4 regions of the Rhizobium sp. P2_G2 genome follow, and region 4 is predicted to be linked to each of the others. Evidence: predicted binding sites of a transcription regulator. Region 4 holds the regulator's gene; each other region holds the start of a gene.

Region 1 (2,200 bases), on a different contig from region 4:
TTGGGTATATGCAGCTTTTCATGCAGGCGTCTTTCCAATTCCACCAGCGCCTCATTGCGTCGACTTGAACTGAGTACGATGGGGCGGCGCGACCCGTGGTCAAAGCTCTCCACCCGGTCGAACGAAATTTCGATTGGGTCGAACTGCATTTGCGACAGGACAGCGCCGATGGCGGCAATGATCCGGTCCGTGGGTTTTGGCGGTACTTCCAGGCGAGGCAGGGTCACGAGTGTCACATGAAATGTCTCCTCACGCCGCAATCTCCCCCTGAGCTTTCGAAGCTGCTTGAGGTCATTAGCCAAAACCGTGACCTGCGCCGCCACCGGCTCTGGCGGCGCCAGGACGATATAGAGGTTCGCACGGTTCTGGCTGAAGCTTGAACGGCGCGGCCCGCCGCGTGCGGATTGAGCATCCGGCATTTCATCTCCCCATTTTTCTGGTCGGCCATCTCATCATGGCGCAGCCACAGCCGGTCGAGACTTTGTTCAGCGGCGTTCTTAACGGGCTAGTGGAGCCTGCGACAGGGGAATTTGCAGATCAGGCGATACTTTGTCTGACCCTGCAGGCTTTCGACAAGCAGAAGTTCACGGACGCGCCATTGGACCGGCACCTCGATTTTGTGGGGAACAATCTTTCCTTTGTCGTATAGCAACGTCATGTGTGGGTTATAGGCTTGGCGGTGCGGCTTACCAAAACGGGGTTCGAGCAATTTGCTCACCGACCCCTCCAATTCGACCAGCGCCTGATTACCGTTATCGCTGTGAAGGACCAACGGTTTCCCGTCGGATCCCTGAAAGCTTGCGGCACGGTCAAAATAGATATCGAATTCGTCGAACTCCAATCTCGACAATAGATGACATAGCTCGTCTTCCGTTATCGAACTCGGATCGAAGCCGGCGATCGACACATGCAGCACATCGTCAGGCCGGGGTCGGCCTTTCAATCCATGCCGGTTGCAAAGATCGCCTGTTGTTTGTCGGATCAGGTCCAGAATGCGTTCCTGGGGCTGGGCAATCAGAATGATCTTGCTGCCCGAGAAGTGCTTTTTGCTTACGAAAGCTTCATTCGTATTGCTTAGCATTTAAGCCTCCATCCAATGTTTTGCATTAACACCATATAACAAGACTTAGAACAAAAGAGGAACAAATTTCGCTGTAGTGTCAAATTTTCAAAATCGACCTCTGGACAGCCATCTATCATTCCACCTCCATCTTTCGCGCTCTTTCCGGCGCAGCGCTTGACTTTCCCGCCAAAACCCGAAAAGCGGAACGCCTTTAAACCGGATAACGAACATGACCGACAACGCAAAGCCGCTCGACCGCATCTTCACGCGGCCCTGGATTTTCATCCGCGGCGTGCCGGCAATGAAATTCCTGCCGCCGGAAGGCCCGGCCGAGATCGCCTTTGCCGGCCGTTCCAATGTCGGCAAGTCGTCGCTGATCAATGCGCTGACCGGACAGCGTGCTTTGGCGCGCACCTCCAATACGCCGGGGCGCACGCAGGAGCTCAACTATTTCGTACCGGATGGCTTTTCGGGCGAGGTCGGCGACCTGCCGCCGTGTGCGCTGGTCGACATGCCCGGCTATGGTTATGCCGAAGCGCCGAAGGCCCAGGTGGATGCCTGGACTAAGCTGGTCTTCGACTATCTGCGCGGGCGCTCGACGCTGAAGCGCGTCTATGTCCTGATCGACAGCCGCCATGGCATCAAGAAGAACGACGACGAGGTGTTCGACCTGCTCGACAAGGCGGCCGTCTCCTACCAAATCGCGCTGACGAAGACCGACAAGATCAAGCCAAGCGCGATCCCGGCACTTATGACGGATACGCTGGCGAAGCTCGCCAAGCATCCGGCCGCCTATCCGGAAATCCTCACGACCTCTTCGGAAAAGGCCGAGGGCATAGAGGAAATGCGCGCGGCTCTGATCAGGACGCTGTCTCTCTGATAAAAAGCCGCCCGGGCTGGATGCACCGGACGGCGTGAGTTGGCCTGGGCGCGAGCGCTCACGCCTTCGGCAAAAGCACCTTGTTGATGACGTGGATGACGCCGTTCGATTGCTGGACGTCGGCAATGGTGACGGTGGCGACGCCGCCCGTCTCATCCTTGAGCATGATCGTCTTGCCCTTCTTCATCGCGGTCAGCACGCAGCCGCCCACCGTGGTGATCTTGTGCATGCCGCCATCATCCTTGATCATCTTGGCG
Region 2 (2,200 bases), on a different contig from region 4:
GCGGAAGAACGACGCGTAGAAGGTCGCAGCACCAAACGCCACGGGGTTGCTCGACAGCCTGCCGAGCGCCGTCAGCACCGCGACCACCAGCGACACCGCCATCGAAATCACGGTGATCAGGATGGTCAGCGCCACGCCCTGGATGAAACCGTCCGGCGACAGCTTCAGACCCAGCAGGAACGGCAGCTTCTGCCGGATGAGGTCAAAATCGAGGCCGAGGCGATAGAAGCCGAAAAACAGCAAGCCGACCAGCACAAGCCAGACCATCTGCACCTTGAACCAGAACGGGCGCCGGCTGAGCTTCAGGCGAAGCGGCAGCGCCTTCGTCAGCGAACCGCTTCGCAATGCCTGCTCGCCGTCAGAAGGCATATTTGGTGATATCCGTCTTGAACCACTTCTCGGAAATCTTGGCGAGCGTGCCGTCCTGCTGCAATTCGGTGATCACGCGCTTGACCTCGGCATCCCATTCAGGATCGCCCTTGTCGGTCACCACTGCATTCGGCTCGGCAAACAGCGGCGCACCGAGCACTTTCAGCTTGYCCTGGGCATCGATCTGGCCCTGCGCCGTGCCGAGAGAGGCGACGATGGCATCCAGGCGAACGCCGGGACCGAGCGCCAGATTCTGGAAATTGACGGTCTCGTCGCCCGGAACAATCTGGACATCGCCGAACGGGAATTTGATGGCCGGCTGCCCGGGAATGGAGAACTTCTTGTTGAGATAGGCTTCATAGGACGAGCCCGTGCCGACGCCGACGCGCTTGCCGGCGATATCGGCGATCGATTTGATCGACGTCTCATCCTTGTTGACGACCAGTACGGCCGGAACGCTATAATAATTGACCGGGAAGTTGACGACCTTGGCCCGCTCCTCGGTCGGCGTCGACGAGGTGATGGCGATATCCCAGCGATTGGCCCAGCGGCCGCCGATGATCGTTTCCCAGCCCGGCGTTTCCAGCCGAAGCTTGACGCCCAGCTTGGCGGCCAGGGCCTTGGCAACATCGATGTCGAAACCGTCCAACTCGTTCTTGTCGTTGAGATAGGCAAACGGTGGATAGTCGTTGACGACAGCATCGACCACCTCCCCGTTCTTCTTGACGCGATCCAGCACTTCGCCAGCGGATGCACTGGAGGCAATGCCCACGACCAGCGCAAGCGCAGCAAGAAGGGTATTCAGGGATTTTGACATCGATACGATCTCCACGATTTCATTGCCCAGCCATGTGCCGGGTTGCTGCTGGAAAATAGAGGACCGTCCTTAGCCACATAAGAACATATTTTCTATCTTTTTTATATATTTTACAAACAATATGTCACGCTCTCGACGACGGCGGCAATCCTGCCTTATCACGGCGAACATGCCGTCTCGGCTTACGGCAAATTCCGGCTTGACTTCGCTCCGCATACGTTCCCTATTTGTTCGACTTCTAAGGGGAATTTCGATGCAGACCGATGAACTCAATTCCATCATCGTCAGGGCCAAGGCTGCCACTTATGTCGGCGGCGGCACACCGGTGAGCGCGAGCCGGCGCCGTTCCCATGACCTCACATGGTCGGAAGGGGAATGGAGCTACCTCGACAGCTATTTCGGCGGCACCGATTTCGCCGGCCAGGAGGTGCTCTGGTTTCGCGGCGAGCCCATATGGGCGATGAATTATTACGGCACTATCCGGCTTCCGGAACTGATCGACGCCGAGCGCGCGGGCGCGACCATCAAGGCAGCCCTGTCTGCTATGTACAGGCAGGGACGCTTTCTCGGCGGTTTCGAATGGACCGGCGAACATGGAACATATGTCGATCGTAGCGAGGGCGATGCGGCGCATTTCCATGGCCACGAGGCCATCCTCGTCGACCGCCAGAAGGCCTACGCGCTCGACTATTTCGGCGGGCTGATCAAGCCGTAGACGAAGCAAATGATTGCCGTCGCGGAGGCGAAGGCGCAAGCATCTGGCAGAGGCCGAACCGACCGGAGATGAGGAGCTCCGGCCGGGATGGAGGTGCAGAGCGGTAGCAAGCCCGTGCCCGGCACATCGCTTTGCAGACCCATGAACGGTTGGCATGACGGATCTGGCGCATGGAAGGGGAGACACGTCCCATCCGCTGATCGAGGCGACGATCGGGCAATTTTTCGATGCCACCTGCGCCCGCTATCCTGACGTCGATGCGCTGATCTCCGTCCATCAGGATGTCCGCATGACCTATG
Region 3 (2,200 bases), on a different contig from region 4:
TGGTTGACCTCGTCGACTTCAAAAGCCGGATCATGTTCATACTGCTTGATGTCATGACCGAACTTGGGGTCATAACGAATGCTCCAACCTGGCTCCTTGGCGGACTTATATAGCGAAGGCACACCGTTCTTCCCCGCAATCCGCGCGAAGCTCCGGCTCACCTTGGACCAGTTTCCAAGGTCATTCTCGATGCCGCGGCCAAAGTTCCCGTTGCAAGCGTCGCATTCGTAATAGCTAAATAGCACCTTATTTCCCAAGAGCTCGGGAATCGCGTGCGCCTTGTGACGAAACGTCACCTCGGGTTTCTGACGATTACAAAAGCGGCAGACGCGGTGTTCCTTACTACCCACGAAAAGCTTTTGGCCTGGCCGTAGGAAAAGCGGCGTCGCCAGAGCATAACGAGATGTGTAAAATGAGATCGCTTTCTGATGCGTCTCATCGAACGGGTTCAAGGACATTGGGTCATCCGGATTTAAGAACTGGCCGCAATGTGGGTTCAAGGGCCTTCCTCTAGAATAGGCAGATCAGCATTTTCCAATGGCGATGTCACTCCGCGCCCACAGCCGAATCGGCTGCAGCCGCCGAATTCTAATGAATACCGCGAGACAAAATATTTCGTCCGTCCGGCAAACTCATCTTAAACCAGCCTCAGATTCCTCGACGATGCGGTTGTCGGCATCGCTCAGGATCATCACGGGAGCGAGTGGGCTTCGTCCCGGCGGGATCAATGCGGCATACCTCGACTTCCCAACCGCTTGATAGCCTGCTCAAGCGGCCGCTGACCGTTGCAATAGCCCGATGTTGTCCCGATACGTTCGCGCGCAACAGAAAATAAACGAGTATGGCAACCGGCTCTTCAAACCCACATCGGATTCGCCAATCTCCCCAAACACCGCTATTTCCATCCCTTGGAAAATGCTATATGTTCTCTTTTTGTTCTATTCGGCTCAATGATGAAAACCCGCGATTCGTGGAGGAGAAAAGGTTGATGTCTGGGGAAGGCCGCGATCGAAAATCCCCTCTCGGCGCTCCCGCTGAGCTCTGTCTCGGTAACACTCCTCGACAGGAGTGACTATCGTGTTTGACGATTTCACAACTCCTACCGATGCACCTAGTCAGGGGTCGGACCATAATCATCGTATAGTGGCTGTGCAGCCGCCCCAGCGAAAAATCATTCACATCGATATGGACGCCTTCTACGCGTCCGTTGAACAGCGGGACAATCCCAACCTGCGTGGCAAGCCTATTGCGGTCGGCCATGGAGAAGCCCGTGGTGTGGTGGCTGCCGCGAGCTACGAGGCCCGCAAATTCGGTGTTCATTCGGCGATGCCGTCTGTGACCGCAATACGCAAATGCCCAGACCTCATCTTTGTCAAACCTCGTTTTGATGTCTACAAAACGGTTTCAAATCAAATTCGAGAGATCTTTGCCGAGTACACGTCGCTCATCGAGCCGCTCTCGCTCGACGAGGCCTACCTCGATGTAACCGAAAACCACAAGGATATCGACATCGCGACAACAATCGCCGAGGAAATCCGCGCCAAGATCAGGGAGGTCACTCGTCTGACGGCCTCTGCCGGCGTCAGCTACAACAAGTTCCTGGCAAAGATGGCAAGCGATCAACGAAAACCCGATGGCCTATTCGTGATTACGCCAAAAAACGGTCCGCGGTTTGTGGAAGTGCTGCCGGTGAATAAATTTCACGGGGTCGGGCCAGCCACGGCCGAACGAATGAGACGACACGGGATTGAGACTGGCCTTGACCTAAGATCAAAATCACTTGGTTTCCTGCAGCAACATTTTGGCAAAAGCGGTCCCTATTTCTACGGGATTGCCCGCGGGATCGATGGTCGCGAGGTTCGGGCTGACCGAGAGCGAAAATCGGTTGGCGCCGAAGATACGTTCATGGAAGACATTGATCGGATAGACTTCGCGCGCGATGAGCTCCCACCATTGATCGAGAAAGTGTGGCGCCATTGTCAGTCACACAGACTGAGCGGAAAGACAGTAACACTCAAGGTCAAATATTCCGATTTTGAGCAAGCGACCCGCAGCCGCACCGTGAACGTACCGGTCTCGTCTGGCGAAGACATCCTCGAAATTGCCAATCAGCTATTGACGACCGTCGCCCCGTTCAGAAAGCCGGTGCGGCTTCTCGGTGTAACGCTTTCGTCTCTCACACCAATTGCCAGCGTGGCAA
Region 4 (2,200 bases):
TGGGATAATCAAATCGTTCAGCCACTTGCATTGCAAATCGCCCTGTGCACATTAGTCATGTGACAATATGTAAGTTACATTTTGTCACTAGTCAAACAGAAAAGTGACATTTTGTGCACCATGGATGTCGTCGGTATAATCGCGAGAGCAAAGCAGGCATTGAATCTCAAGCAGGATCAAGAGCTTGCCGACTATCTCGGGGTATCAAGAAGTACCATTGCGGCATGGAGGCGCCGGGCGTCAGTGCCAGCAAAATACCTATCCGAAATGCTCTCTGGAGGTACAGTTTCCCTAGACTGGTTGATGTCGGGCAGCGGAGAGCCCAAAACGGTCGGGCGACACGGTCTTACTGACAAACCCCTTGAGATTGACAAGGAAGATCTCTGGCTAGCATTGCTCGCAACGCGTCACGAGCTTGCAAACTCCAAGTCCGAACCCGACCGGAGGCTTGCTGGCGGGTTGACGGATGACCAACTAGCGACGATCCACATTTGGGTCGGTGAGTACGTAACTCGGATCAAGGCATCTCGGGACAAATGGCTGAAATCCGGTTTGATCAAGCCTCAGGACATCTACAAAGCACTGGTCACCGAGTATGCCGTAGGTGAATTCGATGCTCCGCCTCCGCCGTGGTGGGAGGACGAGCGTATTATCTAGGGTTGCTCAATCTGTTGCTCAATCGCCAGAATGCTCCGTTCACCAATTCCGCTAGTTGCTCAATAAACTAATTTAAAACAATGACTTAATATTTATCCTGGAATGAAGAATTTGGTGTTGCTCAATCTGGCGATTGGTAACACTATTTTTCCGCGAATTATCCTTTGAAAACAAAGGTGCGTTGCCATTTTCATTCCAGAATAGCTCTGACAGCCATTCCGAAATATCTTTCGCGCCTCCACGCGTTAACCATATTTAAAACCCTTGCGGAACATACATGGAACATATAGTGTTTGTTCGAGATTTGTTTCACGATTCCCAAGGGGACGTCCATGCTGACGAGAAAACAACAGGAACTTCTACTGTTCATCCATGAGCGGATGAAGGAGTCCGGCGTGCCCCCTTCGTTCGATGAGATGAAGGATGCGCTCGATTTGGCCTCGAAGTCCGGCATCCACCGGTTGATCACGGCATTGGAGGAGCGTGGTTTCATTCGCCGGCTTCCCAACCGTGCCCGGGCGCTCGAAGTCATCAAGCTGCCCGAGGCCTATTCGCCGAGCATCAAGCCGCCGCAGAAGGGTTTCAATCCAAGCGTCATCGAAGGCTCGCTCGGCAAGGTGCAGCCGGCGCCCGCGCCGAAGCCGGCAGCCAACGAGAACTCCGGTGAAGCGGTGGCAATCCCTGTTATGGGCCGCATCGCCGCCGGTGTGCCGATTTCGGCGATCCAGAACATCACCCACGATATTTCCGTCCCGGCCGGCATGCTCGGCAGCGGCGAACATTATGCGCTCGAGGTCAAAGGCGATTCGATGATCGAGGCCGGCATCCTCGATGGCGACACGGTGATCATCCGCAACGGCAGCACGGCGAGCCCGGGCGACATCGTCGTAGCGCTCGTCGACGACGAGGAAGCGACGCTCAAGCGCTTCCGCCGCAAAGGGGCTTCCATTGCGCTTGAGGCCGCGAATCCGGCTTACGAAACTCGCATCTTCGGGCCGGATCGCGTCAAGGTCCAGGGCAAGCTGGTCGGACTCATCCGCCGCTATCACTGACAAGCGGCGATCGGTTGACGCGCGGCGAGCAGCCTCGCCTGCGTCGGCTTAATATCATTTCTTCTTCTTTGATTCCTTGAGCGCTTTGTTGCGCGCCATGATCGCGATCGCATAGCCCTCCTTGTTGACCTGACGGGCGCGGCCGAAGCCGGCGGCGCCATCCGGAACATCCTCGGTGATCACGCTGCCGGAGGCGGTCAGCGCCCCTGCCCCGATCGTCACCGGTGCGACAAGTGCACTGTTCGAGCCGATGAATGCGTCGGCGCCGATCCGGGTTTCGAACTTGTTGAAGCCATCATAATTGCAGGTGATCGTGCCGGCGCCGATATTCGCCCGCGCGCCGATGATGGCATCGCCGATATAGCTCAGATGATTGACCTTGGCGCCCTCGCCGATCGCGGCATTCTTCACTTCGCAGAAATTGCCAACCTTGGCCTTTTCGCCCAGGTCTGCGCCAGGCCGCAGCCGTGCGTACGGACCAACGCTTGCGC

What was found. Region 4 encodes LexA, which represses DNA repair genes until DNA is damaged. Its sites were predicted from a motif close to TGTTCNNNNTGTGTTCNG; they were not measured.
Region 1: a site for LexA is predicted at 1,128-1,145, ahead of AC1D06_RS02755 (2'-5' RNA ligase family protein). Genes of this name have one in related genera too.
Region 2: a site for LexA is predicted at 1,404-1,421, ahead of AC1D06_RS32350 (DUF5680 domain-containing protein). Genes of this name have one in related genera too.
Region 3: a site for LexA is predicted at 924-941, ahead of dinB (DNA polymerase IV). Genes of this name have one in related genera too.

Annotation. Positions count from the first base shown of each region.
Region 1 is NZ_JBFUFF010000002.1:86,703-88,902, reverse strand. Features, by position in the region: gene AC1D06_RS02760 (2'-5' RNA ligase family protein) at 1-419, opposite strand, end outside; gene AC1D06_RS02755 (2'-5' RNA ligase family protein) at 506-1,081, opposite strand; gene yihA (ribosome biogenesis GTP-binding protein YihA/YsxC) at 1,293-1,943, shown strand; gene AC1D06_RS02745 (fasciclin domain-containing protein) at 2,002-2,200, opposite strand, start outside.
Region 2 is NZ_JBFUFF010000079.1:6,435-8,634, forward strand. Features, by position in the region: gene AC1D06_RS32340 (amino acid ABC transporter permease) at 1-369, opposite strand, end outside; gene AC1D06_RS32345 (transporter substrate-binding domain-containing protein) at 359-1,186, opposite strand; gene AC1D06_RS32350 (DUF5680 domain-containing protein) at 1,440-1,901, shown strand; gene AC1D06_RS32355 (hypothetical protein) at 2,056-2,200, shown strand, end outside.
Region 3 is NZ_JBFUFF010000093.1:6,088-8,287, forward strand. Features, by position in the region: gene AC1D06_RS34430 (HNH endonuclease) at 1-458, opposite strand, end outside; gene dinB (DNA polymerase IV) at 1,150-2,200, shown strand, end outside.
Region 4 is NZ_JBFUFF010000062.1:39,266-41,465, reverse strand. Features, by position in the region: gene AC1D06_RS29380 (helix-turn-helix domain-containing protein) at 121-657, shown strand; gene lexA (transcriptional repressor LexA) at 990-1,709, shown strand; gene glmU (bifunctional UDP-N-acetylglucosamine diphosphorylase/glucosamine-1-phosphate N-acetyltransferase GlmU) at 1,764-2,200, opposite strand, start outside.